2 regions of the Bradyrhizobium sp. AZCC 1719 genome follow, and region 2 is predicted to be linked to the other one. Evidence: predicted binding sites of a transcription regulator. Region 2 holds the regulator's gene; the other holds the start of a gene.
What was found. Region 2 encodes LexA, which represses DNA repair genes until DNA is damaged. Its sites were predicted from a motif close to TGTTCNNNNTGTGTTCNG; they were not measured.
Positions count from the first base shown of each region.

Region 1: a site for LexA is predicted at 8,536-8,553, ahead of V1292_RS15640 (PA0069 family radical SAM protein). Genes of this name have one in related genera too.

Region 1 covers NZ_JAZHRU010000001.1:3,299,887-3,310,219, reverse strand. Annotated here, with positions in the region: gene V1292_RS15675 (tetratricopeptide repeat protein) at 1-800, opposite strand, end outside; gene V1292_RS15670 (electron transfer flavoprotein-ubiquinone oxidoreductase) at 1,065-2,723, opposite strand; gene V1292_RS15665 (uracil-DNA glycosylase) at 2,857-3,693, shown strand; gene V1292_RS15660 (glycosyltransferase family 39 protein) at 3,783-5,288, opposite strand; gene V1292_RS15655 (ribonuclease HII) at 5,367-6,158, opposite strand; gene V1292_RS15650 (GNAT family N-acetyltransferase) at 6,219-6,794, opposite strand; gene V1292_RS15645 (VOC family protein) at 6,855-7,304, opposite strand; gene V1292_RS15640 (PA0069 family radical SAM protein) at 7,354-8,514, opposite strand; gene V1292_RS15635 (glycosyltransferase) at 8,705-9,277, shown strand; gene V1292_RS15630 (bifunctional helix-turn-helix transcriptional regulator/GNAT family N-acetyltransferase) at 9,431-10,333, shown strand, end outside.
Region 2 covers NZ_JAZHRU010000001.1:5,162,594-5,172,926, forward strand. Annotated here, with positions in the region: partial or broken gene V1292_RS24240 (ComEC/Rec2 family competence protein) at 1-1,089, shown strand, start outside; gene V1292_RS24245 (hypothetical protein) at 1,097-1,366, opposite strand; gene V1292_RS24250 (hypothetical protein) at 1,412-1,834, opposite strand; gene lexA (transcriptional repressor LexA) at 2,063-2,764, opposite strand; gene V1292_RS24260 (molybdopterin molybdotransferase MoeA) at 2,973-4,184, opposite strand; gene V1292_RS24265 (HAD family hydrolase) at 4,198-4,824, opposite strand; gene V1292_RS24270 (hypothetical protein) at 4,967-5,269, shown strand; gene V1292_RS24275 (S41 family peptidase) at 5,469-6,803, shown strand; gene V1292_RS24280 (hypothetical protein) at 6,987-8,090, shown strand; gene V1292_RS24285 (autotransporter outer membrane beta-barrel domain-containing protein) at 8,189-10,333, opposite strand, start outside.

The sequences.
Region 1 (10,333 bases), 1.9 Mb from region 2:
CCAGCCCGGGTCTCGCGCAGACCTTCCTGCACCAGCGGATGCCGCGGCAACTTCTTGTCGAACGCTTCGTAAATGCCGGCCGCCGCCGCGCCATCCTTGTTGCGCGACAGCCAGCGCGCATAGGCGTCGGATACACGCAGCATCGAATCGTCGAGTTTGTGGGCGCGCTCGAACCGCGTGCCGGCGTCCTTGTCCTTGCCCGAGATCTCCAGGATCATGCCGGTGTGGAGATCCTTGAAGATCGGATACCATTCGGGGCCGGTCAGCTTGTCGATATTGGCAACCGCGGTCTTGGCATCGCCCGCGCCGTAGCTCGCCCATCCCGACAGCAACGTGGCCACCAGGTCGGTGATCGGCCCGCGGATCGACTGGTTGATGTTGAGCTGCGCGGCCGCATATTTCTTCTGCTTGAGGTCGCGGACGCCGACCACCAGCCGCGCAACGCGGTTCGCCTTGTCCATCGTCAGGATGCGATCGGCGAGCTTGACCGCCTCATCGATGTCGCCATCGGCGAGCGAAGAGATGAAGGCGCGATCCAGGAGTTCGTTGTTCTTCGGATCGGTGCGCAGCGCAGAGCGATAGAATGCCGCAGCCGAGGCCGCATCGCGCTCGACGCTGGCATGGCGCGCGGCGAGATAGCTGCCTGCCGTCGTCAGCGACTTCAGATCGGATTTGGTGGGGAATTGCGCGGCGTTGTCGGCCGTATGTTCGGGCGTCTGCGCCCAGGCCACGCCAGGCGCGGCCAGGCTGGCAACAGTAATTGCGGCGATGGTCCAACGATTCATACGAGTGGAAAGCATCACAGTTCGCCTAGCTCCAGGATGTATGGCGGGATCGTTACGATCGGTCTCGAATGCAAACCCAAGCGGCGGCATCTCAGGCAGCGACAATGCCGCTTTTGGCCTTCAACCGCAAGGATACGGGTTGGCGAATCGATTGGCAGATAGGCCCCTAGGGCTCCGATTTAGCCAGCCCAACCCGGAAACGCTTTTACTGTGGCGGTATCGTGGCCGGAGGCGGTATCACCCTCCTCCAGCTCACGCAATCGTGGTCTATACGGCCTCTTACATGCCCTGGTAATTGGGCCCGCCGCCGCCTTCCGGCGGAACCCAGTTGATATTGCCGTTCGGGTCCTTCACGTCACAGGTTTTGCAGTGGACGCAGTTCTGGGCGTTGATCTGGAAGCGCGGACCCGAGGCCTCCTCGACCCATTCATAGACGCCGGCCGGGCAATAGCGGTTCGACGGACCGGCATAGACATCGTGCTCGGACGTCTTCTGCAGGTTCATGTCGGCGACCTTGAGATGAACCGGCTGATCCTCCTCATGGTTGGTGTTGGAGAGGAACACCGAGGACAGCTTGTCGAAGGTGAGCTTGCCATCCGGCTTGGGATAGGCGATCGGCGCATGCGCCTTGGCCGGATCCAGCGTCTTGCGGTCGGACTTGGCGTGCGACTGGGTTCCGAACAGCGAGAAGCCCAGCGTGTTGCACCACATGTCGAAGCCGCCCAGCGCCACGCCGATGATGGTGCCGAATTTCGACCATAGCGGCTTGACGTTGCGGACCCGGTGCAGGTCTCGACCTACGGCGGAATCGCGCCAGGCGTTTTCGTACTCCACCAGTTCGTCATTGGCGCGGCCGGCGCCGAGCGCCGCCGCAACGTGTTCCGCCGCGAGCATGCCGCTGCCCATCGCGTTGTGCACGCCCTTGATGCGCGGCACGTTGACGAAGCCCGCCGCGCAGCCGATCAGCGCACCGCCCGGGAAACTCAGCCGCGGCACCGACTGATAGCCGCCCTCGGTGATGGCGCGCGCGCCGTAGGAGATACGCTTGCCACCTTCGAACACGGGGCGGATGGCGGGATGCGTCTTGAAGCGCTGGAATTCGTCGAATGGCGAGAGATACGGATCGTCGTAATTGAGATGCACGACGAAACCGACCGCCACCTTGTTGTCGTCGTAATGATAGAGGAACGAGCCGCCGCCGGTTTTATTGTTGAGCGGCCAGCCGAACGAATGCTGGATCAGGCCCTTCTGGTGCTTGGCGGGATCGATCTCCCAGACTTCCTTCAACCCAATGCCGAATTTCGGCGGCTCGCTTTTCGCGTCGAGCGAGAATTTCGCGATCAGTTCTTTGCTCAGGCTGCCGCGCGCACCTTCGGCGAACAGGGTGTATTTGCCGAGCAGTTCCATGCCGCGGGTGTAGGAATCCTTGTGGCTGCCGTCCCTGGCGATGCCCATGTCGCCGGTGGCGATGCCACGCACTGCACCGTTATCGTCATACAGCACCTCGGCCGCGGCAAAGCCGGGATAGATTTCGACGCCGAGCGCCTCGGCTTTCGGCGCCAGCCAGCGGCAGACATTGCCGAGCGAGCCGATATAGCAGTGATGATTGTACATCAGCGGCGGCATTGCGAAATTCGGCAGCCGGATCGCGCTGGTCGCGGTGGTCCAGTAGAAGCGGTCGTCCTTGACCTGGGTTTTGAGCGGGCAATCGGCGTCCTCACGCCAATCCGGAATCAACTTGTCGAGCGACACCGGATCGATCACCGCGCCCGACAGGATGTGCGCGCCGACTTCGGAACCCTTCTCCACCACGACGATGCTGAGATCGGCATTGAGCTGCTTCAGCCGGATCGCCGCAGCGAGGCCGGACGGCCCGGCGCCGACGATCACGACGTCGAATTCCATGGATTCGCGGGGAGGAAGTTCTTCTGCACTCATGATCTGATCTCAGCCCAATTGAGAACGGCTCTAAAGGCTCGTTGTTTCCGATTTTTGCGGGGAGGACAACCATGGAAATGCAATGCGAGGCGTTTCACGCCGGCTCGATCCGTATTAGATTGGCATCATGGATTTGATCCCCGAACCCACACCTAATGTCAGGCAATTGCTGGCTTTTTATCTGGAGGCCGGGGTCGATTGCGCGTTGATGGAGGAACCAGTCGATCGGCTGACCGAGGCCGACACCCCTGCTGCCCCCATCGCTGTCCGCGAGACTGCGCCACCCCGCCCCGTCAGGGAAATGCCCGCCGCGGTGCAGGCAGTTCCGCGCAGCGAAATAGCGCCCGCGCCGGAAGCCGCCACCGCTCTCGCGCGCGAAGCGGCGCGAACGGCGCCGACACTGGAAGCGCTGCGCACGCTCCTGGAAACTTTCGAGGGCTGCGCGCTCCGAAACACCGCGACGCGGCTGGTGTTTGCCGACGGCAACCCGCAGGCGCGCATCATGTTCGTCGGCGAAGCACCCGGACGCGACGAAGACATCGAGGGCCTGCCCTTCGTCGGACGTTCCGGCAAGTTGCTGGACCGGATGATCGCGGCAATCGGACTGGACCGCAGCAAGGCCTACATCGCCAACGTGATTCCCTGGCGGCCGCCCGGCAACCGAACGCCAACGCCGCAGGAGACGCAAATCTGCCTGCCGTTCATCCAGCGGCAGATCGAACTCGTGAACCCCGACATACTGGTGACGCTCGGCAACCCCTCGACGCAAACGCTGCTGTCGACCCGCGATGGCATCATGAAGACCCGCGGCAAATGGTTCGACTACGACACCGGCACCCGCTCCATCCGCGCCATGGCGACGTTCCACCCGGCCTATTTGTTGCGCTCGCCGTCCTACAAGCGGATGTCCTGGCAGGACCTGCGCGCGATCGCAAAGGCGCTGGAGCAACGAGGTTCCCCCTCATCCTGAGGAGCCCGCGGAGCGGGCGTCTCGAAGGATGGGCCGCGGGCCTCATGGTTCGAGACGGCGCTCCGCGCCTCCTCACCACGAGGGATGAGCTACGGCGCCTTCGGCCGCACGATCGCCCAGCCGATCCGCAGCAATGGCTGGCGGCCGTTCACCATCCATTCGAAGGCGCGCGGCACTTCCGGCACCAGGCCGGGAAAGCGTTGCGCGATGTCGGGCGGCGGCGCACCCGAGGTATCGGAGGCGCGCCAGACCACAACGCCGCCGGTCTCGTTGAATTTCGCGACCGACAGCCAGGGCGTTCGTTCCGGCGTGGCATCGAGCAACAGATGCGGGCGCCCGCTGCTCATGGCGATGAAGCTTGCCAATTGCGGATCGCCGGCCACCGCGCGCAGGCGCTGGTTGGTCCGGCGCTCGAAGCTGTCGCCGAAGAAGTGCGCAATCGCCTTTGCCGGCAGCGAGGTCGGCACTTCGTTCGCGGTCCACGGCAAAAACAGCGTGGCCGCAATCGTCACCAAGGCAGGCGCGACGACCGCCGCCGCCCATGCCGTCCGCAACAGGCGCTGGCGCCGCAGATGGATCAGATCCCCGCTCGCAACGATTACGGCGAGCCCCGACATCAACAAGGCGACGCCCTCCCCGCCGACGACATGATCGAGGTTGAAGATGCCCGCGATCAGGCTTCCGAGCAGCGCCGGCGCAAGCGCAAAGAAATAGACGAAGTAGCGCGCCAGCGGATCGACCGGCGGCCGGTAGATGATCGGCGCCTCCCCGGCATGGCGGGCGAACCGGCCGGAGTTGAGGATCGCCAGCAGCACGATAGCAGACATTGCGAGCACGAGGCCAACGAGCAGCCAGCCCCATTGCAGGATGCGCCCGCCGAGATCGGAGATCGCGGGCCACGGCGGCATCGCGAGCGCATCGGCGCGGAGCAACCAGATCAGATAGGGCAAGACCAGAACGGCGATCACGAGCAGCGCATAGAGCGGATCGAGCGACATCAGCACGCGCCGCCCCCGCGCGGTGGCAACGGCAAATCCGGCGAGCAGCAGCAGCAATCCGAGCGCGGCCGGCGTTGTCAGCAGCAAAAGCCCGGCCTCGATCGACCAGGCGAACCAGGCGTTGCGCCGGTTCTGGCCGATCAATTGCCAGGAGTGCAGCAAAAGCAGCGCCCATAGCGGGCGCGCCAGCACCAGCGGGCCGAACTCGACGCCGGGCGAGCTGAAGGCCACCACCGTCATCGACAGCAGCACCGCGAGCACCGCCTGCTGCCCGCCGACAATCGCGCGGCCCAGTTGATAGTAGATCCAGAAGGTGACGACGGCGCAGACCTGCGCCAAAAGATAGACGCCGAACATATGGTTGCCGGCGGCGCGAAACGCGATGTCGGCGAGCCAGAGCGCCAACGGCGGACCGAGCCATGTTCCGACCTGGTATTCCCGGCCGAAGGCCAGCACGGTCGCAAGATCACCAGGCGGGCTGCGGTACAGCAGCATCGGCAGGATTAGCCAAATTGCGGCCTGGACCAACACAACGAGCCAGACCACCAGCCGCGGCCGGGCGCGGATCAGTTCGACAACGAGCGAGGTGAAGCGCATGAAACGTCCGAATGCCGGGCCGGGCAGCCCTGTCCCCCGACGGTTGATAGAGCGCAGGAGCCGTCGAGGCAACCGATCTCAGATCGTGACCGAGATATCGGAAGTAATCTCTTCATCCACGGTGAAGAGGTCGGGTTCGACCGACTCTTCAACTGTCTCGGGGAAATGCTTCAGCCGCGCGGCAATGACGGGTGCAAAAAACCGGCGGTGATGGATGCTCGGGCCGAGCCGGTCCAGCGCCTCGCGGTGTTCCGGCACCGCGTAGCCCTTGTGGGTCTCGAAGCCGTAGCCCGGGCAATCCAGCGCCAATGCGCTCATCAGGCGGTCGCGCGTCACCTTGGCGATGATCGAGGCTGCTGCAATCGACATGACGATGCCGTCGCCGCCGATCACGGCGTCACAGTCGCAGGGCGCATCGATCTTGTCGCGGCCGTCGACGAACACATGCTTCGGCATTTCGGGCAGCGCGCGCACGGAGCGCGCCAGCGCCCAGAGCGAAGCGCGCAAGATATTGTCGCGGTCGATCCGCGCGGGCGAGGCAAAGGCGACCGAAAAGGACGAGGTGGCGCAGATCTCCTCGAACAGTTCCTCGCGGCGTTCGGGCGTCAGCCGCTTGGAATCGTCGATGCCTTTGGGGATTCGCTTGGGATCGAGGATGACCGCGGCCGCTACCACCGGACCCGCCAGCGGACCGCGCCCGGCCTCGTCGCAGCCGGCGACGGGCCAGACGCCGCGCTTGATCAGCGCCCGCTCGCGGCGAAAGCTCGGCGGGGCAAGCGTGATCACGCCCTTGGGCAGCTCGGCCTCTTCCTTGCCGGCTTTCCTGGCTGATTTCCCGTCAGATTTCTTGGTGGACTTGTCCCGAATCATGGCCGGGATTCGTGCGCCAGCGCGCGGCGGCGCGCAACCGGGAACCCGGCACAATTCCCATTATTCAGCGTGACCTCGTCGCCACTCCCCGGCCTCAATCACATAAACGCTCCGGCTGCCGCGCTTGGGCTCTGCAATCGTCTGCCGGTGACGCATTCCGAGCTTCTCGAGGGCATGAATGGATGGCGCATTTCTCGGATCGACCAGTCCAAGTAATCTGCTGCATTTGAGTTGGTCGAACCCGAAAGCAAGCTGCGCCTTCCCGATTTCGGTTGCGATCCCCCTGCCCCATGCCCGGCGCGCAAGGACGAAGCCAATCTCAAAATCGTCAGTTCCCAACGCGTCGCATGGGGACAAGCCGGCAAAGCCGATGATTTCACCCGCAGGCTTTTCGGCCAGAACCGCCATCCCCGTGGGGCTGCCACCGAAGGTGAAGAATCGCCGAATGAAATCCTCGGCAGCGTCCCTTGCCATCGGCGCTCCGGCAAATGCAAAGCGCATCACATCGCTATCGCCAAGAATCAAATCCTGCAGGACCGCTATGTCCTTTTCAGCCGCAGCGCGCAGAATCAGGCGCGGCGTTGTCAGAATGACGAGCGGCTGCTCTTCCAACGCTGGCGCGGGCTGCTGGTGCATCAAACCGCAATACGGCAATTCACCGGCGGAGAGAAGTGGCGCTGCCGCAACGTCGCGCGTTTAATCCGGCAGATGCACCCGCCGGTCCTCGCCGACCTCGACGCCGGGCGCCACCACGACTTCCCAAACGTGATTGTCGGGATCGCCGAAATAGCCGGAATAGCCGCCATAGTCGGTCTTGTCCGCGGGCTTCAACAGCGACGCGCCGCAGGAGACGGCGAAATCGAGCGCAGCTTCCACCTCCTTGGTAGAGCTGCAATTCCATGCGAGCGTCGTGCCGCGAAAGGATTTCGGCCGCGGCTGATCCGGCAGCTTGGCATCGCCTGCGAGTTGATCCCACGGGAACAGCGCGATTACCGTGCCGCCGGTGTCGAAGAAAGCGACGGCCTCACCGGTTGCGTGCATTTTTCGGGCAAAGCCGAGCGCCTCATAAAAGGCGATGCTGGCGCGCATGTCGCTGACGCCGAGCGTGATGACCGTGAACCGGGGGACTGGCTTGCTTGTACTCATGTGAGTCTCCTCCCCGTCATTGCGAGGAGCCAACGGCTCGCAATGACGATCAGAACAAACTCAACTGCTGTCCGTTCCGCTTCGGCTTGACGAAATGATCAGTCGTCAGTTTCGCACGCCGCTTGTTGAGGCCGAGCTTCTCGCAGGCGATTTCGAACCGCCGCCCGATCATCCAGGCCATCGGGCCGGTGCCCTTCATCCGCGTACCCCATTGCGAGTCGTAGTCGCGCCCGCCTCGCATGTCGCGGATCAGGGTGAAGACGTGACGGTAACGGTCGGGATAATTCGCCATCAGCCATTCGCGAAAGAGGTCGCGCACCTCGAGCGGCAGCCGCAGCAGCACGTAGCTCGCTTCCTTGACGCCGGCGTGAGCCGCGGCATCGAGAATGCGTTCGATCTCGGAATCGTTCAGCGCGGGAATAACGGGTGCGACCATCACGGTGGCGGGGATGCCGGCCTGCGACAATTGCCGCAGCGCCTCCAGCCGCTTCGGCGGCGTCGAGGCGCGCGGCTCCATCGTGCGGGCGAGCTTGGGATCGAGCGTGGTCACGGAAATCGCGACCTTTGCCAAATTGCGCTTCGCCATTCGCTGCAGAATGTCGATGTCGCGTGTCACCAGCGCCGATTTGGTGACGATGCCGACGGGATGACCGGCCCGATCGAGGACTTCGAGAATGCCGCGCATGATTTTGTGCTCGCGCTCGATCGGCTGATAGGGATCGGTGTTGGTGCCGATCGCGATCATGCGCGGCTCGTAGCCGGGTGCCGCCAGCTCCTTCTCGAGCAATTCCGGCGCGTCCGGCTTGGCGAGCAATTTGGATTCGAAATCGAGCCCGGGCGACAGGCCGAGAAAGGCGTGGGTCGGTCGCGCGAAGCAGTAGACGCAACCGTGCTCGCAGCCGCGGTACGGATTGATCGAGCGGTCGAAACCGATGTCGGGCGAGTCGTTGCGGGTAATGACCTTGCGCGAGGTATCGAGCGATACCGTGGTCTTGAACGGCGGCAGGTCGTCCAGACTCTGCCAGCCATCGTCGAAGGCGACCCGCGCCTCGGCTTCGAACCGGCCGCTGTCGTTGGACTGCGCGCCGCGGCCGCGCCGCCGCTGGCGTTCGATGGCGACCGCGATGTCGGGAAAAGGTGTCGCACCCGCCGGCTCGGAGGGCGCCGTGACCGGCGGGTGCTTGAGGGCATGAGAGGATGCTCGGCTCATGAAGCGAACATAGCACGCACGAAGAACAAATCAAGAACATCTTCGGCAACAACTCACAGGAAGCGCAGACATCGGCGACGGCGCCGGCGCCCGATGCCGCAAAAATCTGCATGCAAATGGCTGTTTTGATTATGACAAGATGATAACTGTGCAGCGTTTTTCACCGTTTGAGCCATCGAAAACCTCACTCATGTTGAGCGTGATCATCCCGACCGAAGGAATAGAACAGCCCGCCGTCGCCACGCTGGCGGCGCTGGTGCCGGGAGCCGCAGCCGGCGTCATCCGCGAGGTGATACTGGTCGACCGGGCCGGCAATGGCGTGATCGAACGGGTGGCAGACGTGGCCGGTTGCCGCTTTCTGAGGTTTGAAGGGACACGCGCCGCGGCATTGGCCGCCGGCGCGCGGGCGGCGCGCTCGCCATGGCTGATGTTCCTGCACGCCGGCGCGGTGCTCGACAGCGGCTGGATCGAAGAGACCGCGCAGTTCATCCAGAACGTATCGAACAGCGGACGGCCGCGTGCCGGAGTATTTCGCTATGCCCGCTCGCCCTATGCCGAGACGCGGCTGCGCGACGGCTTCAAATTCGTCGCCCGCATGCTCGCCGGGCCATCGGCGGAACAGGGGCTCCTGATCGCGCGCGATCATTATGAGCGGCTTGGCGGCTACCGGCCGGACGCCCGCCGCTCCGAAACGCGGCTGCTGCGCCAGCTTGGTCGCTCGGCGCGCACCCAGTTGCGCAGCCGGATCACGGTCGTTGCCTAAAGCGATACGCCGCAGGCCCGGACACAAAATATCGAAAACAACCCCATGCAAAGTAGAAGCCGGACGAGCCGGGCGCCTCCCTCATGAAAATATACTTGCCAAAATCAAATATCTCTTTGACAATGGCAAATATCGAGGTGCCCGAGGTCCCAGATGAATTCCGACCAAGAAGTCGCGGCCGTTCGCGCCTTCAACCGTTTCTATACGCGCAAGCTCGGCATCATCGAGCCGAAGCTGCTGCATAGCCCGTTCACGCTGCAGGAAGCGCGCATCATCTACGAGATCGCGCATCGCCCGGCCTGCACCGCCACCGACCTCACCCGCGAGCTCGGCCTCGATCCCGGCTTCCTGAGCCGCACCCTGCAGGCGCTGCAGCGCCGCCAGATCGTGACGCGAAAACCGTCAAAGGACGACGGCCGCGTCAATGAACTCTCGCTGACCGCCAAAGGCCGCGTCGCCTCTGCCGAGCTCGAGCGCCGCTCGCGCGAGGAGGTCGGAAGCCTGCTCGCTTCGCTCGAAGACAGTCAGCGCGCCGCTGTCGTGCAGGCGATGACGACGATCGAGCGGGCACTGGAACGGCCCACGGAGAAGCCAGCCGCCTTTCTCTTGCGCAGCCATCGACCCGGCGACATCGGCTGGGTGATCTCGAGCCAGGCAAAGGCCTATGCCGAGGAGTATGGCTGGGACATCAGCTACGAGGCACTGGTCGCCGAGATCTGCGCGCAATTCATCAAGACCTATGACGCTTCGCGGGAGCATTGCTGGATTGCGGAAGCAGGCGGCGAGCCGCTCGGCTCGATCTTTTTGGTGAAGGGCAGTGATGACGTCGCAAAACTGCGGCTGTTGCTAGTGGAGAAAAAGGCGCGCGGGCTCGGCGTCGGCCGCGCGCTCGTCGAGCAATGCATCCGCGCGGCGCGCGAGAAAGGCTACAAGAAAATGACGCTGTGGACCCAAAGCATCCTTGTCGCCGCGCGAGGCATCTATCAGGCTGCGGGCTTCCGTCGCGTCAAGGAAGAGCCGCACCATAGCTTTGGCGTCGATCTCGTCGGCGAAACC
Region 2 (10,333 bases):
CATCCCGCCTTTCAGATGTCGTTTGCGGCGACGCTCGGGCTGGTGGCGCTGGTGCAGATCGGCATGCCGCGCCTGTTCGCGACGGCGGATCATACCGCAACGGCACGCGTGGCGCTGTGGGGCGGCCGCGAAGTCACCATGCTGTTGCTGGCCTCGTTGGTGGCGGGGCTCGCGACCATGCCTTACGCCGCCTTTCACTTTCACCGGGTCACGCCTTACGGCGTGCTCGCCAACCTCGCGGCGATGCCGGTGGTCTCCGCGCTGGTGATGCCGGCGGGCCTGCTCGGCCTCGTCGCGATGCCGTTCGGCTTCGATCGACTGTTCTGGGCGATCATGGGCCTCGGCATCGACTGGATGATTGCGGTGACGCAATGGGTCGCGGCGTTACCCGGCGCGGTCGGCCGGGTGCCGGCCTTCGGCATCGGCCCGCTGATTGCGGCGAGCCTCGGCATCATCCTGCTCGGCCTGTTGCGCACGCCGCTGCGCTGGTCGGGTGCGGCGCTGGTACTATCAGCGGCGCTGTGGGCGGCGAGGGTGCCGCAGCCGGATATCCTGATTTCCGCCGACGGGCGCAATGTCGGGGTGCGCGGCCAGGATGGCCGGCTACATTTGATGCACGCGGGCAAGGGGTCTCGGGACGTCTTTCTTTTGAAGGAGTGGCTGGCGGCGGATGCGGACGCGCGAACCGCGGCTGACGCCTCGCTCACGTCAGGTGTCTCATGCGACGATCTTGGCTGCGTGGTGCAATCCGCCGGCGGTGCCCTGATCGCGCAGGCGCTCAGACCCGAGGCGTTTTCGGACGATTGCGAGCGCGCAGCAATCATTGTGACGCTGCGGCAGGCCCCGCCGGCATGCGGTGCTTCCGTCATCGGCGCCGAACGACTGCGGCGGCAGGGCGCGATGGCGTTGCGGCGCAGCCGGGAGGGATTTGTCGTCGAGGCGGTCAAGCCGAGAGGCATCGACCGCCCGTGGTCGCCGGCCATAGCCGGCGAGCGCGAGGCCGACACCACCGTGCTTGCGCCGCGCGTCGTGCCACCGCGCAGCGTCGATGCCACGCCGGCCGAGGCAGACCTGCAGGCGGAGGAGTAGATGATCTTCAGTGCTCGTCGACCGTGGGCTTGGCTGGTATTTCGAACGCGCCGAGATGGAATTCCTCGGGCGCGTCGGGCGCCGACGGCAGAGCGACCAGCGTGAACGATGCGTCAGGGAATTGCCGCCAGATTGCGAGATCTTCGGCCGTGATGGTGAGCCAGCCGTACCTGAACATGTACCGCCCGGGCTCAGTGACGCGCCCGGCTTTTTGCCACGTAACCTTGTTGACCACCGACTGCCCCCCTGCGGTGCCGAGTTCTGAAAAATGAACCACCACGATCCGCCGGCCTGGACCGGCGGATCGTATTCGCGTGGGCGTTTATCCGGTCACGATCGATTCGGCCGGAGGCGCTTCCGTCACCTTCGGCGCGCGTTCGCCACCGGTCTGGACCACCGGCAATTGCAGCACGGTCGCGCGCTGGCCTTCGCAAAGCTGCGTCACCAGCACATGGCTTCCGTCGGGAAATTCGATCGCGTCATGGTGACGGTCGGATATATGGGGGTCGATTTGATTGAACTTGCCGACCCGCCAGTCGGTGGTTCGAGTCCAGATCCACCGGTTGTCGTATTTGACGTCCTCAGCGAACGCCAGTTCGGTGCCGGGAAGCATGCAGACCGCCACTGCAGGCTCGCGTTCCGACGCAAAGCCGCGGGTCGATGTACCGCGGAATGTCGTCGTGATCAGCGTCTCGCCGACCTCGGCAGGCCGCGTAGCCACAGCATGCAGGCTATAGTCACACATCGGATGGCTCCCTCGTTTGAGATAGCTGACCCGTGTCTAGAAGGAGGCACAGGCCTCTATCAGAGTGGACATGGCGCAGAGCCTTTTCTCTGTTCTGGGCAATTCTGCGACTGGCGCACTGCGCCACATTCACAAACGCGCTAACGTGCCTTAGTTCCACACGTGCAACAAAAAACCCCGGCCACGGGCCGGGGCTCTTTTCCGTCACGGCCCGGACGGCATAATGGGTCAGTATTTGCGGTACAGCCCGATCAGCTTGCCCTGAATCCGGACCCGGTTCGGCGGCAGGATGCGGACTTCATAAGCGGTGTTGGCGGGCTCGAGCGCAATCGAGGCGCCGCGGCGGCGGAAGCGCTTCAGCGTCGCTTCCTCCTCGTCGATCAGCGCCACGACGATGTCGCCGGTGTCGGCGGTTTCGTTGCGTTGGATCAGCGCCATGTCGCCGTCGAGAATGCCGGCGTCCACCATGGAATCGCCGCGCACTTCGAGCGCGTAATGTTCGCCGGAGCCGAGCATGTCAGGCGGTACGCTGATGGTGTGGCTGCGGGTCTGCAGCGCCTCGATCGGCGTACCGGCGGCAATCCGGCCCATGACAGGCACGGCGACCGGGCGATTGCCGTCGTCCTCGGCGGCCGGCGCGCTCACCGTGCGCTTGCCGAGCGTGCCCTCGATGACGCTCGGCGTGAAGCCGCGGCGGCTGTTGGCGGCGGCTGCGAGCTCAGGCAGCTTGATGACTTCGATGGCGCGGGCGCGGTTGGGCAGGCGACGGATGAAGCCGCGCTCCTCCAGTGCCGTGATGAGGCGGTGGATTCCGGATTTCGAGCGCAGATCGAGCGCGTCCTTCATCTCGTCGAAGGAGGGCGGCACGCCGGCCTCTTTCAGCCGTTCATTGATGAAACGCAGAAGTTCGTACTGTTTGCGCGTAAGCATCGCGAGCAATCCCCCGGTTGGCGTCGTCTCGTTCCGAATCTTCAGAGCCCAAGATCGCGGAGTCCCCCAACTCCCAATCAAAGACACTAGCAGTCGAAACAAATCATGAACGGACACTATATGTTCGATATGTGTTCCGCAACCACTTAATTTCAGGTGAACGCATTGCGGTTCCGGCCCAAAGTGCTGTCGGAGCGCGGTTCAGGCGTCATTCCGGCAGCCGGAGCAGCTCGCAAGGCGAGCCCTTTGCGGCAGCCGGCGCGAACGGCGGACGTATCACAAGTGCCCGTGCCGCAGCGAGATTCCCTGATAGCGACGAGTCCTGATGGTTCACCGGCACGGCGACCAGCGTGCCGTCGTCGCGCGTTTCGAGGTAGGCGCGAAGATAGTCTTCGCGCTGGTCGTTGGCGGCGAGATCGCGGCCGAGCAGGGCGCTTTCGCGCGGGTGATGGATGGTATCGCGGCCCGATAGAGCGCGAATCAGCGGCACCAGGAACAGGAAGCCGCAGACATAGGAGGAAACGGGATTGCCGGGCAGGCCGATCACCCGCATCGCCTCCAGCCTGCCATGCATCATCGGCTTGCCCGGCCGCATCGCGATCCGCCAGAACGCCATGGCGATGCCCTCGGCCTCCAGCGACCGCTTGACGAGGTCGTGGTCGCCGACCGAAGCGCCGCCAATGGTGATCAGGATGTCGGCGTCGGCCTTGCGAGCACGGCTGATGCCTTCCGCGGTCGCGGCGACGGTGTCGGCGGCGATTCCGAGGTCAATGATTTCTGCTCCCTCGGCCCGCGCCAGCGCCCGCAAGCTGTAGCCGTTGGAATAGACGATCTGGCCGGGGCTGGGGCTTGCGCCCGGCATCACCAGTTCGTCGCCAGTCGCCAGCATCGCAACTTTCGGGCGACGGTGCACTGCAAGCTCCGGGTAGTTCATGCCGGCGGCGAGTGAGAGGTCGCGGTCGGTGAGGCGGCGCCCGCGTTTGAGGAGGAAGTCGCCTTCGCGGAAATCAACGCCCGCGGCGCGGATATGCCGCCCCGGAACGGCAGCTTCCGTGATGGTGATATGATCACCCTCTACGCCAGTGTCTTCCTGGATGATGACGGCGTCGGCGCCGTCGGGAATCACGCCGCCGGTAAAGATCCGCACCGCTTCGCCCGGGCCGACCTTCCGCTCGAACGGGCGGCCGGCGGCGACCTCGCCGATCACCTTCAGCCGTGCGCTGACATCGGCGGCGTCAGCCGCGCGCACCGCATAGCCGTCCATCGCCGACATCGCCTGCGGCGGCTGCGTCCGCCGCGCGGCGACGTCGCGTGCGAGAATGCGGTGATACGCCTCATCGAGCGCCACCATTTCTTCAGGGACGGGATCGGCGCCCGCAAGGATGGCAGACAATGCATCGGCAACCGGCATCAACGCCACGGGCAGACCTCCCTCAAATTCCAAGTGCGGTCAGTGCCCTCGCCACGTCATCCGTCGATGTCACGTGGATGGCAGAAAGGCCGCGCGCCCGCGCACCTTCGATATTGGCAGCCGAGTCGTCGAAGAACAGGATCCGCGACGCCGGCACGCCGATCGCTTTTACCACATGATCATAGGCTTCGGCGTCGGGTTTGCGCAAACCGATGCTGGAGGACAGGAATATCTCGCGGAAATGGCCGAGCACATCCGCATAGGCCCGCGAAAAATGTGTGACATGGGCCGGATTGGTGTTGGAAAAAGCATAGAGCGGCAGGCGTTTTGCTGCACGCGCCAGGAGCGGCGAAATTCCGGGCATCTCGCCGGTGAAGATCGCGTTCCAGCCTTCCAGGAACTGCGCGTCCGTGATGCCGATGCCGAGCGACTGGCGCAGACCTGCAAAGAACGCCGCGTCGTCGATCCGGCCGGTCTCGTGGTGCTTGAAACTGTCGTCCACCACAAAGCGTCCGGCGAGGTCGGCAGGCGCGCAGCCCGCATGCCCTGCCCAGCACGTCATTACCTCTTCGAAACTGATGTCGAGCACGACACGGCCGAGGTCGAACAGCAAGGGATCGACGGAATGGGGCACTGGCGGCGAATTCATGGCAGTCGTTTACAAAACCGGACCGGCCTCGGCAACGGCCACGGCGATTTGCGTCGCGGCCCAATCCGGCGCTTAAGCCCGTACGCCGGCTGTGCTAAGGCTTGGGACCAATTTCTTGGGGCCAATTTCAGGGAGTAGTCGCATGCAAGTTGTTGGCAGAATCCTGGGCGCTGTCGCCGTGATCGCTTTTTTGGCCGGATCCGCCGCCGCCCAACAAGGTCCCGCCAGATATGGCGAGGAGGACAAGCCCAAGACGCCCTCGCAAATCGCGGCCGAGAAGGACGCCGAGCGGGCCTACCGGAGATCGCTCGGCAACATCCCCGAGCAGCAGAAGAATTCGGACCCCTGGGGGACGATGCGCGGCGACAGCACACCGCCGAAAGCGGCGGCCAAGGCGCCGGCAGCGAAGTCAAAGGCCAAATCCGCCGAAGGCGCTGCAAAGTAGAAGATGCCGGCTAGCCAGGGCACGACGAACTCGCCATCTAACGTGATGATTTCATTCACACTCTGAAAGCGACCGTATTGCCCCCGGTCGGCGTGCCTTGATCCGACCAAAAAGCCATTGTGAGTTGGCGGGGCCGGGACAGGGGCGCCGATTCACAGGGATGGTGTGGGCGTCCGTAGAGATAGAGGGACGCCCCACGATGCGCAGGAATTTTGCCTTTCTTCTCGGCACGGTGACGGGTGCGTGTCTGACCGCTCTCGTGATCGGACCTCAAGGGGCGCATCTGGTGGCGGCGGCAAAGGCCGCGGCCCGTTCCGACACCTACACCCAGCTCAATCTGTTCGGCAATGTGTTCGAGCGGATCAAGACCAGCTACGTCGAGAAGCCCGACGATTCCAAGCTGATGGAAGGCGCCATCAACGGCATGATCTCGGCGCTCGATCCTCATTCGCGGTACATGAATGAGAAGGGCTGGAGCGACATGCAGGAGACCACCCATGGCGAGTTCGGTGGGCTCGGCATCGAGGTGACGATGGAAGACGGCCTCGTCAAGGTGGTGACGCCTATCGACGATACGCCCGCGGCCAGGGCCGGCATGCTGTCAGGCGACGTGATCACCCAGATCGACGACGAGGTCATCCAGGGCATGACCCTCGAACAGGCGGTGGGCCGGATGAAGGGCCCCGCCAACAGCAAGATCCGCCTCAAGGTCGTGCGCAAGGGGGCCGCCGCGCCGATCGACGTCGCCATCGTGCGCGAGATCATCCGGGTGCGGCCGGTCCGCTTCAAGGCCGACGGCGGCGACATCGGTTACATCAGGATCACCCGCTTCAACGAGCAGACCACCGACGGCTTGAAGAAAGCCATCGCCAGCATCTCGAAGGAAGTTCCGCCGGAAAAACTGACGGGCTATGTGATCGATCTCCGCAACAATCCCGGCGGGTTACTCGACCAGGCGGTGTCGGTTTCGAGCACCTTCATGAACCGGGGCGAGGTGGTCTCGACGCGTGGCCGCACTTCGGAGGAAACCCAGCGCTTCACCGCGCGCGGCGGCGACATCACCAAGGGCAAGCCGCTGGTCGTGCTGATCAACGGCGGCTCGGCTTCGGCGTCCGAAATCGTGGCCGGCGCGCTTCGCGACCACAAGCGCGCCACGCTGATCGGCACGCGCACTTTCGGCAAGGGCTCGGTGCAGACCATCATTCCGCTCGGGCAGGGCAACGGCGCGCTGGCGCTGACCACGGCGCGCTACTTCACGCCGTCGGGGCGCTCGATCCAGGCCCAGGGCATCGCGCCCGACGTCGAGGTGCTGCAGGACGTGCCCGATGAACTCAAGGGCCGCGCCGAGCTGAAAGGCGAAGCCTCGATGCGCGGCCACCTCGCCGCCGACGGCGCCGAGCAGACCGGCTCGCAAGCCTACGTCCCGCCGAACGAAAAGGACGACAAGGCGCTCAACGCCGCGTTCAACCTGCTGCGCGGCGGCACCGTGAATGCAAATGCAGTCACGGCCGCGAAACGGGCGGTGCCGAACTAAATTCAGAACCCACCGCGTCTTTGCGAGGCATCCGGCGGCGCTTTGCGCCGACCGGGTGGCTCGCAATCAGCGCGTAGTATGCGGCGCGCGTAGCGATCCACAAAACATGATCGTTTTTGAAACTCTCATCTCCATCCGCTCGTAGCTCGCGTCGAACACCACGCGCGTTCGAACGGAGCAGTCATGTCGAGAAGATGGATTTTGCCGGCCCTGATCCTGTCGGTTTGTTCGAGTGGAGCCCTGCAGGCCAATCCGCTGGATTCACCTGGCGTCGTTTATATCGACGGGCTGCCGTGCAATCGCGCGTGCCAGTCCTACATGGCCTGGTCTGATCAGACATTATCTGCCCGGCACCGCGCGGTTCGCGAGACTGAAATCGCGGTGCCGGCTGAGGCCGAAACCGCAAGACCAGAACACGCCAGTCCCGCACGCGTAGCGAGGCAGGGCGCCTCCGTTTCCCGCACCGCGCCGCGCAGCAGCAAGGCGGCGTCCAGTACGAGGCCGCCAACCGCCAAAAAGGCCGCCGCTCCCGCTCTCGCAGCAGCCAGGAAGAACATTCCGGCGGCTACGGCGCCAGTGGCTCGCGAAAAGGCTGTCGCGGGTGGGCAGCCGCCGGAGCGCAAACTGGAAATCTCTGATAGCCCCGAGCCCAGTCAGGCAGCCGCCGTCGCTGCGTCGCAGCCTGCGGAGGCTCCCAAGTCGGAGGTCAAATCCGAGGTCACCCTGCCGCCGCCGGCCACGCTTGAGATCGCCGCGACGCCTGCCGCGCCCGAGGCGACTGCGTTGCCTCCCTCGGCCGGCGTTACTCCCGCTCCGGCTTCTCGAACCATCCAGCAGCAGCTTGTGGAAGCGACGGGAATGGCCGATCTCGTCACGGCGATCGGGACGGGGCGGGAAGCGTCCAGCAAATCGGACAATCCGGAAGCAGCACCCGCCGACGTGAGCGATACTGACAAGACTGCATCCGTATCGACAGACAGTACGGACAATCTGGTGGCGCTTGTGCTGGCGCGTCCGGAAATTGAATCGTTATCCGACCTGAACAACAGAAACATCGCGATCGAGGAGAAGCAATCCGCATCAAGTGGACGCGTCAGCGCCGCCTTCATGGCGGCGGGAGCTGCGGAGGTCCAGTTCAGCGAAGGACAGCGAGGGGCAATCGAGCGGCTGATCAGCGGCGAAGTCCCGGCCGCGGTTCTGACGTTGGCCTCGCGCGAAGCAGCGGAGTGGTTTCCCGATATCGAAGGCTTCAGGACTTTCCGGGTGCCGCTGAAGGCGAGACTTTAGCAAACCGTAATTCGTGCGCGGTGGCCCAACGACTAGGTGTTGGCAGACTTCGAGCGGGCGCAGGAATCCGCGGCACTGCGCTGGACTGACCGAACGTGTCAAAATCTCACGGCGAGCCGGCCTCGGACGGCGTGGTCTTCGGCGTTGCGTGCGACCTGGCCCTGGTAGAGAATGCCGAGCGTGGTTTGCGCATTGAGATGCAGGTCAGCGCCGGCTTCGAGGAGCGCGCTGTTGCGCGCGAGCGGCGCGCCCGCGATCTCGAAGGCAGTGCCTCCGCTCGCGAAGGAGAGGGTGGTGACCGGCGTCACATCGCCGAGCACGTGCTGCCAGGCGGCGGAGAGGCGCGGCGCCAGCGTCATTCCCCCGACCGCGACGCTGGTGGCGAGCCGCGCGCCAAGCGTCGCGAAGCCCGCCTCTTCGCGGTCGCACGCACCCGTGAGCGCCGCGACGCCGCCCTTCTCCGTGAAACCGCTTGTCCTCGCCTGCACCCAGGCAGCTCCTGCGAACGGCTCGAGCGCGACCGGGCCGAGCCCGAAACCGTAGCCGATCTCGCCAAACACCTGAGTGGTGCCGCCATGATAGGCGGCCGACGCGCGATCGACAAAGCCCGGAAACGCGATGGTGCGGGTGGTGTCGATCTGGTGGTACGAATAGGCCATGCCGGCGCGCGCGCTCCACGCGCCGGCGCTGCCCGCGCCGTAGAACGCCGCGTGGCCGCTCTCGACCGAGGCCGAGCTCGCGCGCGCGTCCACGCCGACCGCGGAGTCCGAATAGCCCGCCGCGAAGCCGAAGCGCCAGTCATCAACAGCGGCGTCGAGCCCCGCGACGGCGCCAGCGTGGCGGCGAGCGACCGTTGCCGCATTGCCATCGCCGTCAATGCGACCGCGCGCACCGAGTCCCTGCGCCCAGAAGGTCAGGCGGGACGAGTCCGTCTTCGGCTCCGGCACGGTCCCCGGAAGGGCCGCGCGCGCCGCCGTCCCGCCTACCGCGTTGTCGAAGGACGCCTGGCGCAGGCGGCCGAGCACCGCGTCGCGCAGATCGCGCGATTCGTCGACGAGCACGCCCGCCGTACTCGCATGCAACTCGCCCGAGAGTGCATCGAACGCCTGCCGCGCCTGCGCGGCTGTGCCGTAGAGCACCGTATTGAAGATGGGATTGCCGAAGCCCAGCGAATCGACGCCGGTGCCGGTGGCAATCTGGTTGCGCGTCCAGCCGACGCTCGCGAATGCCGTGCGTGCGAGGGTGAAGAATACGTGGTCGGCATTATAGGACACGGTCGGCGTTATGAAGGCGGACGAGGTGAGATTGGAAGTCACGCTGTCGAACGTGCCGGCGATGCCGCCAGTCGCCGTGAGAATCGTGTAGGTGGTGCCCGGCGCGTAGGTCCCGGGCGCTGCGACCACACGCAAGGCACCGCCGAGCTGCGCCGCGCCCGTGACATCGGTGCGATCGGCGCTCGTCGGCGCGATCTCGACCAGGTAGGTCGAGGCCGCCGACAGCACGAGATTGCCCTGCACCGTGATGGTGCCGATCGAGTTGCCGGGCGAGAGCGTGCCGGCGCCGATAGTCGTTGCGCCAAGACGACCAGTGCCCCCGACAAGACCGCCGCCATCCACCGTCAGTGGTGACGAGGCGATCGAGCCGTTCACGATGAGCGTGGCGCCGTTGACGGTCGTGGGACCCGTGTAGCTGTTGGCAGCCGTCAGGATGGTGGTGCCGGACAGCACATTGACGCTGCCGTTGCCGGTCATCGTCGACCCAAACACGTAGTTGGCGGCCGTATGATTGAAGTTGATCGTGCCAATGCCAGCGCCGAACGCGACGCTTGCCGTGTCGAGCGTGCCGGCGGCCGCCGCCGGACTGCCTGCCGCCGCGCCGATGTTCAGCGTGCCACGCGAGCCGGCCTGGCTTGCCACATGCACGGTGCCGGCGTGCACCGTCGCACCCGCCGCGACGGTGAGCGTACCGGTGCCGGAGAATCCGACATTGAGGTCTCCGGAATTGGTCCATGTCGAGCCGGCGCCCGTCACCGCCACGGTTCCTTGCGAGCCGATGGCCGATCCGATGATGGCGGACGCGCTGCTCACAGATCCACCGCTGTCGATGGCGAGCACGCCGGTGCCGCTGACGCCAATTGTGAGGGAGGCACTGGAGTTCAAGGCCGAGCCCGGACCCGTCACTGTCACCGTGCCTTGCGAGCCGGTGTCGTGAGCGACGTAGCCGTTCGCATTGCTCACCGTGCC